3 regions of the Roseixanthobacter pseudopolyaromaticivorans genome follow, and region 1 is predicted to be linked to each of the others. Evidence: riboswitches for the same ligand, from Rfam matches in the RefSeq annotation. Region 1 holds a riboswitch; each other region holds the start of a gene.
What was found. Region 1 has a riboswitch for cobalamin ahead of V5F68_RS17155 (CbtB domain-containing protein). Riboswitches for the same ligand answer to the same signal wherever they lie in the genome.
Positions count from the first base shown of each region.

Region 1 (4,380 bases):
TATCAGCGCTGGATGGTCCGCTGCATGGCGGCGGCCGGGTTGCCGGATCTCTCCTCGCTCGACGTGCTGGTGCTGCACCATGTGGCCCACCGCGACCGGGCGAAGACCATCGCCGATCTGTGCCTGGTGCTGGATGTGGAGGATACGCACCTGGTGACCTATGCGGCCAAGAAGCTCCAGGCGCTGGGGCTGGTTTCCGGCGGCCGGCGCGGCAAGGAGAAGACCTTGGCGGCGACCGAGAAGGGGCGCCTCGCCTGCCAGCGCTATCGCGAGGTGCGCGAGGCGCTGCTGACCAAGACCGTGGCCGCGACCGGCATTGCGCCGGAAAAGCTTTCGGAAATCGCCGCCTTGCTGCGCACGCTCTCCGGCCATTACGATCAGGCGGCGCGGGCGGCAGCGAGCCTTTAGGCGCGCCCCGCCACCCACATTCACCAAAAATGTTTCACGTGAAACAATGACTTAAGCTAGACGAACATCGGTTTACTGGGGCTTCACCGCGGTTTTCCGGCCGATCACACCGGCTTTTCGCTCCGATATTGCGCATCACATTTCGGCATGCCGAATGCCGCCCGCTTCTGAGGGATCGACGCGGGCCGACAGCGACCAAAAGGGCACCACCGGCGGCGCACCCGGGGGTCCGACACAGCGGTCCCCCCGGCTCACCGAACCGGCCCAGCGCAAGCTGGTCAGCGCAGGGCGCCGGCGGAAGCGAGGCGCACGCCGCGATGGGCGCGCAGGCTGCGCTCGGCGAGCGGGCCGAAGACCAGCCCGAGGGTCGTCCATAGCACCGCCTGGATGCCGAGCGTGGCGATGCGGAACTCCCACAGGAGCGAGGCCGAGAATTCGGCCGGCACCTCGTTGATGGTCGGCAGCGCCATCTGCACCAGGGCGATCACCGCCACATAGGCGAGGGCCGCCGCCACGATGCCGTTCCACGCGCCGTGGCGGGCGGCGAGCCGCCGGGCCAGCAGCACGGCGCCCGTGAGCGCGACCAGCGAAGCCGCGAGCATCAGGAAGAACATCTGGGTGCGGAAGCCGATGGTCGCGCCGTCGCCCACGGCGGGCGGATTGGCGGGATATTTCAGCCCCGGCACCAGCACGATGGCCAAGAACCCGCCCAGCGCCAGCAGCACCACCGTGGCGCGCGGGGACAGCGGACCCACCCGCCCAAGGGCGAAGGCGAAGACCAGCGCGAAGATGCCGCCCATGGCGGCGCCATAGACCACGGTGCCGGTCAGCAGGCCGAGGCCGGCCTGGGTGGACCGGCTGACCAATTCCTCCTCGCCACCATGGGAATGGCCCTCTGCGGCGGCGGGTTCCGGGGCGGCGGCATGCATGTGCGTGCTGCCGTCGGCATGGACATGCGGCGTCGCCGCCGGGGATGCGGGAGCGGCGGCGGGCGCCGGCCCTTCCGCATGCGCTTCCTCAAAGGCGATGGCGCGGTTGACCGCGGGTTCACCGAAGACGCGCGCGAATCCGAACGAGAGCAGGCCCGCGAGGACGCCGACAAGCATCCCGCGAAGCAGGAGAGACCCAACCATGTCGCATCCCCCTCAGTGGCAGGGGAAGCCGAGCAGATGGCGGCCGTCGTGCAGGAATTCATGCACATACATGCCGGGGATGAGGGAGGTCGCACCCTGTTCGGCGCCGACGAAATAGAGCGCGAGCAGCATCAGCAGGCCGCCGAACACCGCCCAGGGCAGAAGTTCGCTGACCGAGATGGTCTGCGTGCCGGCCGCAGCGCCGAGGGAGGAACCGGAAAGAAGGGTGTCGGCCATGCTGGGTCTCCTGGGATTGCGCGTCCCGAAATCGAACAAAACCCTGCGGGCCGGGTCTGACTTGCGGCACAGCCGGAATGGCGTGCCGCTTACAGTGGCGCGACCGTGTCGGATTTTCACCGACTTCCTCACCCGCAGCGAAGCTCCGACACTATTTGCGGGATACAGGTTGTGTCAAACAAACAATGTGGCAAACCGGGCACCCGCCCGGCCCGCCGGCCGCCGTTCGATGTCCCCGCCTGATACCGCGAGGTTGCCCCGTCGCCATGGCCAATCGCCTGACGCTGATCTGCCACGGTGCCACCGCCGCCATGCGGGCCGGCGCCTTTCCGTGCGACGAACCGCTGGAGCCGCGCGCCCTCGCGCAGACGCAAGCCTGGCGCGGCCGGCTGCGGCGGCCCGACCGGGTGCTCGCCGCGCCGGCCCTGCGCGCGCGTGAAACCGCACAGGCCCTCGGCTTTAACGCCGAGACGGATGTGGATCTTCAGGATTGGGACTGTGGGCTTTGGGCGGGCCTCACCTTCGCTGAGGTGGACACGGCTTATCCCGGCGCGCTCGCCCTCTGGCGCGGCGAGCCCCAGGCCGCGCCGCACGGCGGCGAATCGCGCACGGCGCTGATCGCCCGCATGGAGGATTGGCTGGACCGCCAGCGCGAGAGCCATGGCCATCTGATCGCATGCACCCACGCGGCGAATGTCCGGGCGCTGGTGGCCGGGCTTCTCCAGGCGCCTGACGCCTTCTGGCAGATCGACATCGCGCCCCTGAGCCTGACTGACCTGCGCACCGACGGCCGGCGCTGGACCCTGCGCACGCTCGGCCAGCCTTTGGACGACCCGCACGACACCTGACGGGCACGGGGGGAAAGATCGCCGGAGCGGGCGGCACACCGCGCGGAAAGGGCCACGAGCGACACGCGCCACGCGGCCCCTCCCGCGCGGCGCAATGACGTGCCGCGCGCCCCGGCAAGGCGGGGAGGAAAGGGGAAAAGAACAATCCTAGGGCCGGCGGCACCGCAAACCTTGGCGCCGCCGGGCTGTTTCAACCTGATCGGACTCGTCGGACCAGGCCCTGGCGTCAGCTGGCCTTCTTGAACTTGGCAGCCTCTTCCGAACCGCCGGTGGCATTGCCGGCGCTGTAGGAATGGGCCCCCACGCCGGCGAGCTTGCCGCCATCGACGATGAGATATTCGTCGCGGATCGGCCGGCCCTCGAAATAGCATTCCAGAATCTCGCGCGTGCCGGCCGCATAACGGGTCTGAGCGGAGAGCGAGGTGCCGGAGATGTGGGGCGTCATGCCGTGGTGGGGCATGGTGCGCCAGGGGTGATCCTGCGGCGCGGGCTGCGGAAACCACACATCGCCCGCATAGCCGGCGAGCTGGCCGCCTTCGAGCGCGCGCACGATGGCGTCGCGGTCGCACAGTTTGCCGCGCGCCGTGTTGACCAGATAGGCGCCGCGCTTGAACAGCTTCAGCGTCTCCTCATTGATCATGTGCTCGGTTTCGGGATGCAGCGGGCAGTTCAGCGTGACCACGTCGCACACGCCGTACATCTCCTCGCGGGTCGCGTGCCAGGTGAGGTTCAGCTCGGCCTCCACCTCGGCCGGCAGGCGGTGGCGGTCGGTATAGTGCAGGTGCATGTCGAACGGCTTCAGGCGGCGCAACACCGCAAGGCCGATACGCCCGGCGGCCACCGTGCCCACATGCATGCCTTCCACGTCATAGGAGCGGGCGACGCAATCGGCGATGTTCCAGCCGCCCTTGCGCACCCAATCGTGGGAGGGGAGATAATTGCGCACGAGGCCGAGGATCATCATCACCACGTGCTCGGCGACGCTGATGGAGTTGCAATAAGTGACCTCGGCGACCGTGATCTTGGCATCGATGGCGGCTTGCAGATCCACATGATCGGAGCCGATGCCGGCGGTGAGCGCCAGCTTCAGCTTGGGCGCCTTGGCGATGCGTTCCTTGGTGAGATAGGCCGGCCAGAACGGCTGGGAGATCACCACTTCCGCGTCGTGCAGTTCGCGCTCCAGCACGCTGTCGGGGCCGTCCTTGGAAGAGGTCACGACCAGCGTGTGGCCAAGGGATTCCAGGTATTTGCGCAGGCCGAGCGCGCCTGAAACGCTGCCCAGCATGGTGCCGGGCTGGAAATCGATCGCCTTCGGGGTCGGCAGGGTCTGGCCGCCGGGATAATGGTCGATCCTGGGAAGATCGTCGCGGGCATAGGTCTTGGGATAGCCGTTAACGGGATCGTCGTAGAGAACGCAGACAATTTTCGCCATGGTTTCCTCCTGAAGGCAGGCCTCGGCATTCGCCGCAAAGGCGTTAGGCATGCCGGATCTTGGGCGGGGGCGGAGCAACCGCCCGCCTGAGGCGATGCCGGTTCTGCTCCGCGTTCGGGGCGGCGCGCTTTGGCGCACGGTGCCGCTTCGACCGGCTCAGTGAAGACCGGCGGACCGCGCGCGTCCAATCGATTGGACGCAAGAATTCATAGGCGAAGGCAATGATGGAACGGTTCCAGGAACCGCCCGGCGACGGGCGGCGCGGCGCGCCTCAGAGCGTGCGCAGCGCGCCTTGGACGAAGCCGCGCGCGATCCGCAGGAA
Region 1 covers NZ_CM195539.1:3,638,805-3,643,184, forward strand. Annotated here, with positions in the region: gene V5F68_RS17145 (winged helix DNA-binding protein) at 1-408, shown strand, start outside; gene V5F68_RS17150 (CbtA family protein) at 687-1,541, opposite strand; gene V5F68_RS17155 (CbtB domain-containing protein) at 1,554-1,778, opposite strand; adenosylcobalamin (AdoCbl) riboswitch at 1,780-1,933, opposite strand; gene V5F68_RS17160 (histidine phosphatase family protein) at 2,045-2,626, shown strand; gene V5F68_RS17165 (NAD-dependent formate dehydrogenase) at 2,853-4,058, opposite strand; gene V5F68_RS17170 (LysR family transcriptional regulator) at 4,330-4,380, opposite strand, start outside.

Region 2 (4,380 bases), 590 kb from region 1:
ATGCGGGAAGGCTTCGGCGCGGCGGTGGCCGCCGTGGCGCCGAGGAAGGCGGCGATGCCGCACACGGCAAGGCGAAGGGCCGGTCGTGAACGCAGGACCCATTCCCCTTCCCGGCGCGGGTTGTGGCGGCGTGACGTGGTCTTCATCGCCGCCTCAATAGGTGAACTTAAGGCCGCCGTACGCTCCGAAGCCGGGAGCAAGGTAGCCGTTGGGGTTCTGATAGGTCTGGTCGAACAGATTGTCGATCCGCCCGAACAGCGTCGCCTGTCGTGTCAGGGCATAATTCGCCGCGACGTTCACCACCGTATAGCCCGGCTGGTCGATGTAATCGCTGGTGAGGCGCACGACATCCCACCAGGCGGAGGCATAGATCAGCGTGGCGGAGAGATTGAGCTGGTCGGTGGGGTTCCAGTCCGCACTGACGCTCACCTTGTTGTTGGGCCGTCGCAGCGGGGTGCAGGAGGTGTCGGTCAGCGGTGCGCAGGCGGCGCCGAAGGAGGTGTCGGGCGGCATGTAGCCGACCGCCTGCGTGTAGGTGTAATCGACCCGCAGCTTCAGCCGGTCTGTCACCGCAAAGGCAATGAACGTCTCCGCGCCCTGCGTCGTGGCGCTGGAGATGTTGACGTTCTGGTACGTCACCGGGTCGTAGCTGATGAGATTGGTGATGTCGTTGTGGAAATAGGTGGCGCCGAAGGTCACCCGCCCGCCCAACACCTCTTGCTCGAAACCGGCGTCGTAGCCCGTGCTTTCCTCCGGCTTCAGCGCCGCATTGCCGTAATAGGGCGCATAGAGCTGGTAGAGGGACGGCGCCTTGAAGCCGGTGCCGTAGCTCGCCTTCAGCGTGGTGCCGGTCTCGGGAATGAGAATGCCCGGCGCGAGGCGGAAGGTGGAATGGTCGCCGAACGTATCGTCGCTGTCGAAGCGGATATTCGCGGCCCCGAAGAAGCGCTCGCCCAGCTTGCCCTGGAGCTCGGCATAGACGCCGGTGTCGCCGGTGCTGGCGGAAAGATCGGTGTATTGGGTGGACGAGGTCATCGCCTCGTTGCGCCGCTCCACGCCCACCAGCAGATTCTGTCCGGGGGCGAAGGCGAGGTTCGAGCGCAGGTAATAGGTCTGCCGGTCACCCTCATATTGGCCGTTCACATCGGCATTCGGTCCGGTGGTCGGGTTCGATGTGGTCATCGCGCTGACCCCGAAAGTGGTGTTCAGCGCGCCGTCGAGCGCAGTCCACACCCCCTCGCCCTTGGTGAAGAACATGCTGGCGAGGCTGGTGGAGCGTTCCGCCGCCGGCAGGCCCTCGTACAGCGGCGGGGGATAGACATCCGGCGTGTAGGCGAGCCCACTGTCGATGTAGCGGGCGACGAAATTGACCGCGAATGCATCGCTCATCTGGAAATCGAGGCGGGTCGAATAGGTCCAGTTGTCATAGGCGTTCGGGTTGATCGGATAGCCGGGCGGCACGATGCCGGGCGGCGTGACGGGGATGTCGGTCGAAGAGAAATGGGTGACGTTGAAGGAATAGCCGACCTTTTCCGTTGAGCCGCTAAGTGCTGCGGCCTGGTTGAAGGTTCCGAGCGCGCCGCCTTCCACATAACCGAACACCTTGGCCGGCCCCTCGCCCTTCTTGGTGGTAATGGAGATCACGCCGCCGATCGCGTCCGAGCCGTAGAGGCCGCTCTGGGGACCGCGCAGCACCTCGATGCGCGCAAGGTCCGTGGCGAGCAATTGGCCGAAGTCGAAGGCGCCGGTGGGGCTGGACGGATTGCCGGCGTCGATGCCGTCCACCATCACCTTCACATGGTTGGAATTGGTGCCCCGGATGAACACCGAGGTCTGCCCGCCGGGGCCGCCGGTCTGCACCACGTTGAGCCCCGGAAGGGACTGAAGCACTTGGGGAACGGTGCGCAATTGCTGGCGGTCGATATCCTCGGCTGTGACGACGCTCACCGAGGAGGCGACCTGGTCCGCCGGGGTCGGCATGCCGGTGGCGCTGACGACCACCTCGGGCAGCTCGATGGATTGGGAGGCGCCGGCAGCCGGCGCTGCCGACTGGGCGCAGGCCAATTCGGATACGGACGAGAGCAACAGCGCGGCAAGTATGGATCTGCGGGCGGCGCGCGAGGCGCCGCGAGGGGGAAAAACAGGGACGGAAGGCATCGGGGCCTCAGCGGGACGAGTGGTCCGTCACCGCGAACGAGGCCTCCGTGCGGCTGAAAAGCCGCCTGGAAAAACCACCATCAGGACACCCCGCCCAATGTGCTCGCGCGTGACCACGGCTGACGGCAGGTCTCCTGGCTCGCGGGTCAGCGTCCATCTCGTCGCCTTCCCAGGCCTGAAGGCCCAGTGGCTGATGACGAAGGACTCGCCGCTTACAGTTGCGGGGGCAGCCGCGGCTTCGCCCAACTCCTGTTTCCAGGCGCCGACTCACCGCGTTCCCTTTTGATCCCCTAGGGGAACCGTCGCCATGACGGTAGACGCACCGCAGGCGAACCGTCAAGCTGGCCGAACGCGCACGAAGGACGACCAGTAGTGCCGCTGCGACAGGGATATGCTGCAGTCTCTCGCTGCCCTGCGGCGGCGCGAACGGCAGGCCTTTTTGAAAGAGTTGCCGGCCGCGACAGGTTACGTCTCTCCCCGAGTGTGGACAGCACGAGCACATCCCTCGGCCGTCAAGACGACCCGTCTCACGGAGACATGGAATGACCGACCCCTCTGGATTGCCGCCCAAACGCGCGCTTGCGTCATTCGCGCTTATCGGCGCCGTCATGGCGGCCGGCGCGGGCGCGTTCGCTTATACTGCAGGCTGGCTTTCGCCGGATCGGCTGACCCCCGGCAAGATCGTGGCGGCGCTCGCGCCTCCCTCGGGGCCGGCGCTTGGGCACCGGCGCAATCATGCCAAGGGCATCTGCTTCACCGGCATATTCGAATCGAACGGGAACGGCGCGGAGCTTTCGCGCGCAGAAGTCTTCGCGCCGGGCCAATATCCGGTGCTCGGCCGGTTCAATCTCGGCACACCGGACCCTAATGCGCCGGACGCGACCGTGCGGGTGCGCGGCCTGGGACTCCAGATCACCACGCCAGGCGGGCAGGTCTGGCGCAGCGCCACGATCGATCTGCCGTTCTTTCCCGTGGCCACGCCCGAGGCGTTCTACGCTCTGCTGACCGCATCCCACGACAAGAACCCGCAGGCGATGAAGGACTTCGGCGCCGCCCATCCGGAGTTTGCCGCGTTTGGGGCCTGGGCCGGCAGCGCGCCCTGGACCGCCAGTTATGCGGAGGAGCGTTACAACAGCCTCAACAGCTTCGTCTTCAAGAGCAAAGCCGGCCTGGAGCAGGCCGTGCGCTGGTCGTTCGTGCCGCAAGCGCGCGTGGTGCCGGTGACCAAGGACGAACTTGCAAAACTCGGCCCGGATCATCTTGAGCAGGACATCGTCGCGCGGGTGGGCCAGGCGCCGCAGCGCTGGACCTTGGAGGTCACGCTGGCCAATCCGGGCGATCCCACCTCGGATCCCACCAAGGCGTGGCCGCCGGGGCGGCGGACCGTGGAGGTCGGAACGCTTGTGGTTCAGCACATCGAGGCCGAACGCGACGGCCCGTGTCGCGATATCAATTTCGACCCGACGATCCTGCCGGATGGCATCAGCGTTTCCGACGATCCTTTTCCGGCCGCACGCTCATCGGCTTACGCGAAATCGTACGATCTGCGGACTTCGGAAGCTAAATATTATCCGCATGACATGAATACCGCGACCGGAGCCCGGCCATGACGAGAGATCATTCGCATTTCAATTTCGTCCAGCGGTTGTTTCACTGGGTCATGGCCGTGTGCATTTTGGCGATGCTGTTCATCGGCGTGGGCATGGTGTCGACCGTCATGCCGAAATACGTGCCGCTTCTCGCCGCGCACAAGACGCTAGGCATCGCGATTCTTGCGCTCGCGCTGATCCGTCTCGCGGTGCGTCTGCGCTACGGCGCGCCGCCCTTGCCGGAAGATCTGCCAGCGCCGATGCGGCTCGGGGCGCACCTTTCACATTATGCGCTTTACGGTCTCATGCTCGCCATGCCGCTGGTCGGCTGGGCCATGATGTCCGCGGGTGGGTATCCGGTGGTGCTTTATGGGGGCATCCATCTGCCGCCTCTGCTTGCGCAGAGCGATGCCCTCCATGCCTTGCTCTGGAATGCGCATTTCTATCTCGCATTCGCCTTCTTCGCGCTGGTTCTGCTCCATATCGCGGCGGCGCTTTTTCACGGATTGATCCGGCGGGACGGCGTCTTCGAAAGCATGGCGCCGGTCCCGGTTCATGACGAGGCCACAGCTCCCAAGTGATGGACTGCGCGATCTGCTCCAGGCAGCGCGCGCCGTCCTTCGCTCGATCCTGC
Region 2 covers NZ_CM195539.1:4,226,146-4,230,525, reverse strand. Annotated here, with positions in the region: gene V5F68_RS19845 (ABC transporter substrate-binding protein) at 1-146, opposite strand, end outside; gene V5F68_RS19840 (TonB-dependent receptor plug domain-containing protein) at 154-2,157, opposite strand; cobalamin riboswitch at 2,265-2,475, opposite strand; gene V5F68_RS19835 (catalase family peroxidase) at 2,700-3,767, shown strand; gene V5F68_RS19830 (cytochrome b) at 3,764-4,327, shown strand.
Region 2: linked by a shared signal. The riboswitch ahead of V5F68_RS19840 (TonB-dependent receptor plug domain-containing protein) and the one ahead of V5F68_RS17155 (CbtB domain-containing protein) in region 1 are both predicted to bind cobalamin.

Region 3 (4,380 bases), 2.6 Mb from region 1:
CAGACCACGTCGCCCTTGAGCACGTCGCGCCATTGGACGCGCGCGGCGATGGAGCGATCTTCGATCGCGGTGCGCAATTGCGACGGCGTCAGCGGACCGTTCAGGCCGACCGCCACCTGCGCGCCCGGCTGGGCGGACAGTATGTACCAGGCTTCGCTCTTGCCGTGCTCCTGGCCGAGAGTGCGCGCGAACGCATCATCGGGATGCACCTGGATCGACAAGGGCTGCGTGGTGAACAGCAGTTTCAGAAGCAGCGCGGTCTCCGGCGCCGAGGGATCGGCACGCTCGAACCAGAGTTCGCCGACAGCCCCATCGAGGGGGGCGATGGTGCGCCACGGCAGCAGGTCGGTGCTGCCCCATGGCTTGCGAACCACGCGCACGCAGGCCTGTTCGATTGCCATGCTCGTCTCCTTGACCGTTCCGCTGAGATCGGGACGATCTGAGACCGGACATGCTCGTTCGTTTGGCGCGATGCGCGAGCTGCAGTGCTTAGTGACGCCGGCTTGACGCGACGGAGGGGACATCCGTGACGTCCACATGGGCCGCATCGCTTTCCAGACGCAGCTCCTTGTCGGAGAAGGTCAGCTGCAACAGGCGCCCGTCGTCAGTCAGCAATTGAACCACGCGGCGACCGAACACCCCACGCAGGGCTGCCGCCGAAAGCCGGATTTCGCCGGAACTGGTGATGCCGACAGGTGCATTGAAGAAGCTGTCGAAATCATAGGTCGCCCGACCTATTTCCTGCCCATCGCACCTCAGCATGCCTTCGCCTGCAACTCCACCGATATAACGCATGGTCAATCCTCAAATAAACATGGAATGCTCTTGCCACATCTGAATGAGGCATCGAATTTCCGTTTAAGATCCAAGCAGAACCGCTCCGCAGCATCTCCAAATTCTGAAGACGGCGATAGAAGCAGGACAACGGCACCGATGTGCGCACGCGCACGTGCTTTCAGATCGCAGATAGAATTCGGTCTATCCGCCAGCGACGCCCACGCTCAGAAATTCCGATATCTGTATTGAGATAATCTCGAATATCGGAATTACAATCCTTCGCCTAATAAAACCAATTTTTGGCGTAAAATTAATTGAAATCACAAAGATATTTAAAATCTCAGATTTCGGATTTTTCTTTTGCCGCTCTGCATGATGCAACATTTATGTAAGGCAAAAGTTCCATTCATGAGCAAACGCAACCGTTGGACGCGAACACGGGCGAGCCCTGGTACACGGATCGCCGCATGTAAGCCCACAGGCGCGGTGGACACGGGCACCATCAGGCGCCCGCCCTTTAGCACCGCGCTCGCAGGCCGATCCCAAGACGACGGGGACTCGCGAGACGCGTCTCAGACGGCGTCGTAGAGGCGGCTCTCCAGCAGCAGGGAGCCCCGCAGGCGGCTCAGCGCCTTGGCGGCGCCGAGCACGGCGAGGTCGGCCAAAGGCTCGATGATGATGACCAGCATATAGGCACCGCCGAAGGTGGAAATCGCCGCCACATTGTCCGCCGCAAAGCCCTGGCCATACAGCGCCCAGAAGGCAACCCAGGCGACAATGCCCGCCTGATAGGTCGTGGAGAGCGCGAGGGCCTGGCGGTAGCGCAAGTCCACATAAGGCGTGTTGGGGGCGATGATTTTCTGGGCCACCACCTGCAAGGCGAACAGCGGCACCAGGAGCGTCGTCACGTTCATGCCGAACTGCGGCAGGTCGAACGGAGCGAAGAAGATGCCCTGCACCAGTAGGCCGGTGGCGAGGCCGATGGCCGCCGGCGCCATGCCGAAGATCAGGAACAGGGTCGAGCCGAGGATCAGATGAACCTCCGAGACGCCGACGGGATAATGCGGGAGCACCTCGAAGAAAGAAAACACGAGGGCGCTCGCCGCCGCGCTGCGCGACACAAGGGAGAGGATGCCGCGCTCGCGGACGGCCTCATAGGCCAGCTTCACGGCATAGCCGCCGGCGCCCGCCGCAGTGACGTAGCTGAGCCAGATTTTCCCGCTATCCACGAGACCAGGTTCGATATGCATGACTGCTCCTCCGCCGTCTCACCCGACGGCCTGTGTTAGATCCAAGCGCCTGGCCGGTCTCCTGACTCGCGGGTCGCCGCATGCCTTCCGTCTTCCCGAAGCGCCTTGGGGGATCGCTTCAGTGACATCGTGGAAGGCCGCTCGCCGCTCACAGTCGCGGGGGCGGTCGGGGCTCAGGGCGTCATCGCCCCTCCCCCGTTCCCATTTCACTTCCGGCACGTACGTCATGCCGGAAGAACCATGCGCGTTCAGGAGCGGCCAACCTCCGCTTTCTGTCAAGACGTCCGCGCGGCCACGCGCACCGAACTGCGGATTCTTTGTCGCCTGAAGACAGGCGCGCGGGGATCCGGCCGGCATGCGCGGCCCATGCCTCGCCCGGAATAAGCATGCACGCCCCGCCACAAGCCTCCCGCCCCAGACCGCCCCCCCCCGCGCAAACGATTACTTGGTGAGGATCAGCTTGTTCTTGGAGGTCAGCGTCAGGGTATAGACTTGGTCGCCATGGACGATCCGCACCGTGCGCGCCGCGCGAAAGAGATCGGTGCTGTCCAGACGTCCGTCCGCCATCGCGATGGTGCGCACCGCCGTTTCGGGAGACGGCACGGGTCTCAGCTTGATGATGCCCATGGAAGGCGGCTCCTCTGCCGGAGTTCGGGCGAAGGGCGGGCGAAACGCGCCGCGCCGCCCCGGCGTGATTAGGCGGCCGGATCACCGGCGGCGGACGCGAACGACCGGCAGCTCACTTGCCGGATGGCATCGTCATGTGGTCGTGCCCGCCGCCGTCGCTGCTGCCTTGGGCGGCGATCGACTCCACCTTGAACTGAACCGACACCGTGCCCGCCTTCTCGAAGGTCAGCGTGCCGTTGACCAGGGCTCCTTGCTTCAGGGGCTGCTTCAGCCCCATGAGCATGAGGTGATAGGAACCCGGCTTCAGCGCGACGGAACCGTGCGCCGGCACGACGAGGCCGCCCGGCACCGGCCGCGTGGTCATCACCCCGTCGGTCATGGCCATCTCGTGGATTTCCACCTTCTGCGCGGCCTCGGCGGTGGCGGAGACGAGGCGGTCGGGCGTCGCGCCGTCGTTCTTCAGCACCAGATAGCCGGCACCCACGCTGGCGCCGTCCGGCGTCGCACGGGTCCAGGGGTGCTCGATCTCGATGGCGCCGGCCTTGAATTCGTGGGCCATCAGGGCCTGGGCGGAGAGGGTCAGCAGGAACATGGCGAAGGCCAGGGCGGCCAGCGCCTCTTCCAGATACATGCGGCGGCAGAGGCGCGAGAACGCGCCGGGAATGCGGATGATATTCGACATGGCTTGGCTCCACGATGCGGCCTCCTATGGGGGACCGGATGTCACGATCGCTGGATAGAACCTGCGCAAGCGCAGGCGTCAGGCGATCGCGGGTGGAGCTCTGGCAAGGCTGGGAGAATGGCGTTCAGCCGGCACGGCGGAAAGGTGCGTGCCACCGATCCGCATCGACGCCGCTTGGCGGACCGGCGGGACGAATCCCTCCGCCGCCGGGGGCGGTGCGGCGGCCGGCCCGAACATGGGACAACCCATGACGCAGCAGTCCAACCCGTCATGATGGGAGGGAGCCCCGCCCCCGCTCGGGGCGCCATCCTCGGCCGGGGAACTGGAGCAGAGAATGCCGAACGCATCCGGTCCGTGGGCCGCTGTCTGGGCCGCCTGGGCTCCCGCGGCAAGCCCCACCACAAGCATCTGAAGCACGAGCAGATAGGCCGCGGCGATGGCGGTCCAGGCTCTCCAGCTAGTGCGCGGCTTGACCAAGATCAGATGTCTCAAAGGTTCGTGCGGTGGCAGTATGACAGTGCGACGCTGACAATCGTAGACCAAATCGTGCGACAGGTCTTCGCCGGAGCGCGCGCGACGGCGATGACCACTTCGCCCCGCCGTCGCTTGCTTTGACGAAGCCTCAGAACGATACGGTCACCCGTGTATTGATCGAGCGTCCATACCCGGCAACCGGGTAGCCCCAGGCCGCCGAAGTCCCCATCATGCTGGAGACCTGGTAATTGACCAGGTTCGCGCCGCCAAGCGGCAGGTCGTATTGCGTATCGAGGATGTTATCGATGCCGAAATCGACCTTGAGCTGGCCCGCCGTATAGCTGGTCCGGTAATTCAGCAGGGCATAGGCTGAAGTCTCCAGCTCGTTGTGCACCTGGCTGACCTGCGTCTTCGCCCCCACCAGCTGAACCTCGACGCTGGAGGTCCAATTGCCGAGGGTGTGGTCCAGCGCCAGCGTCGCGTTGACCGGCATGATGTGGTAGAGATTGACCCCGTCGGTGCGTTGTCCGCGCACGAAGTTCAGGCTGCCGCGAAAGGCACCCTGGCCGT
Region 3 covers NZ_CM195539.1:1,016,308-1,020,687, reverse strand. Annotated here, with positions in the region: gene V5F68_RS04965 (class I mannose-6-phosphate isomerase) at 1-401, opposite strand, end outside; gene V5F68_RS04960 (hypothetical protein) at 490-795, opposite strand; gene V5F68_RS04955 (energy-coupling factor ABC transporter permease) at 1,350-2,027, opposite strand; cobalamin riboswitch at 2,062-2,285, opposite strand; gene V5F68_RS04950 (hemin uptake protein HemP) at 2,469-2,654, opposite strand; gene V5F68_RS04945 (copper chaperone PCu(A)C) at 2,767-3,336, opposite strand; gene V5F68_RS04940 (TonB-dependent receptor) at 3,959-4,380, opposite strand, start outside.
Region 3: linked by a shared signal. The riboswitch ahead of V5F68_RS04955 (energy-coupling factor ABC transporter permease) and the one ahead of V5F68_RS17155 (CbtB domain-containing protein) in region 1 are both predicted to bind cobalamin.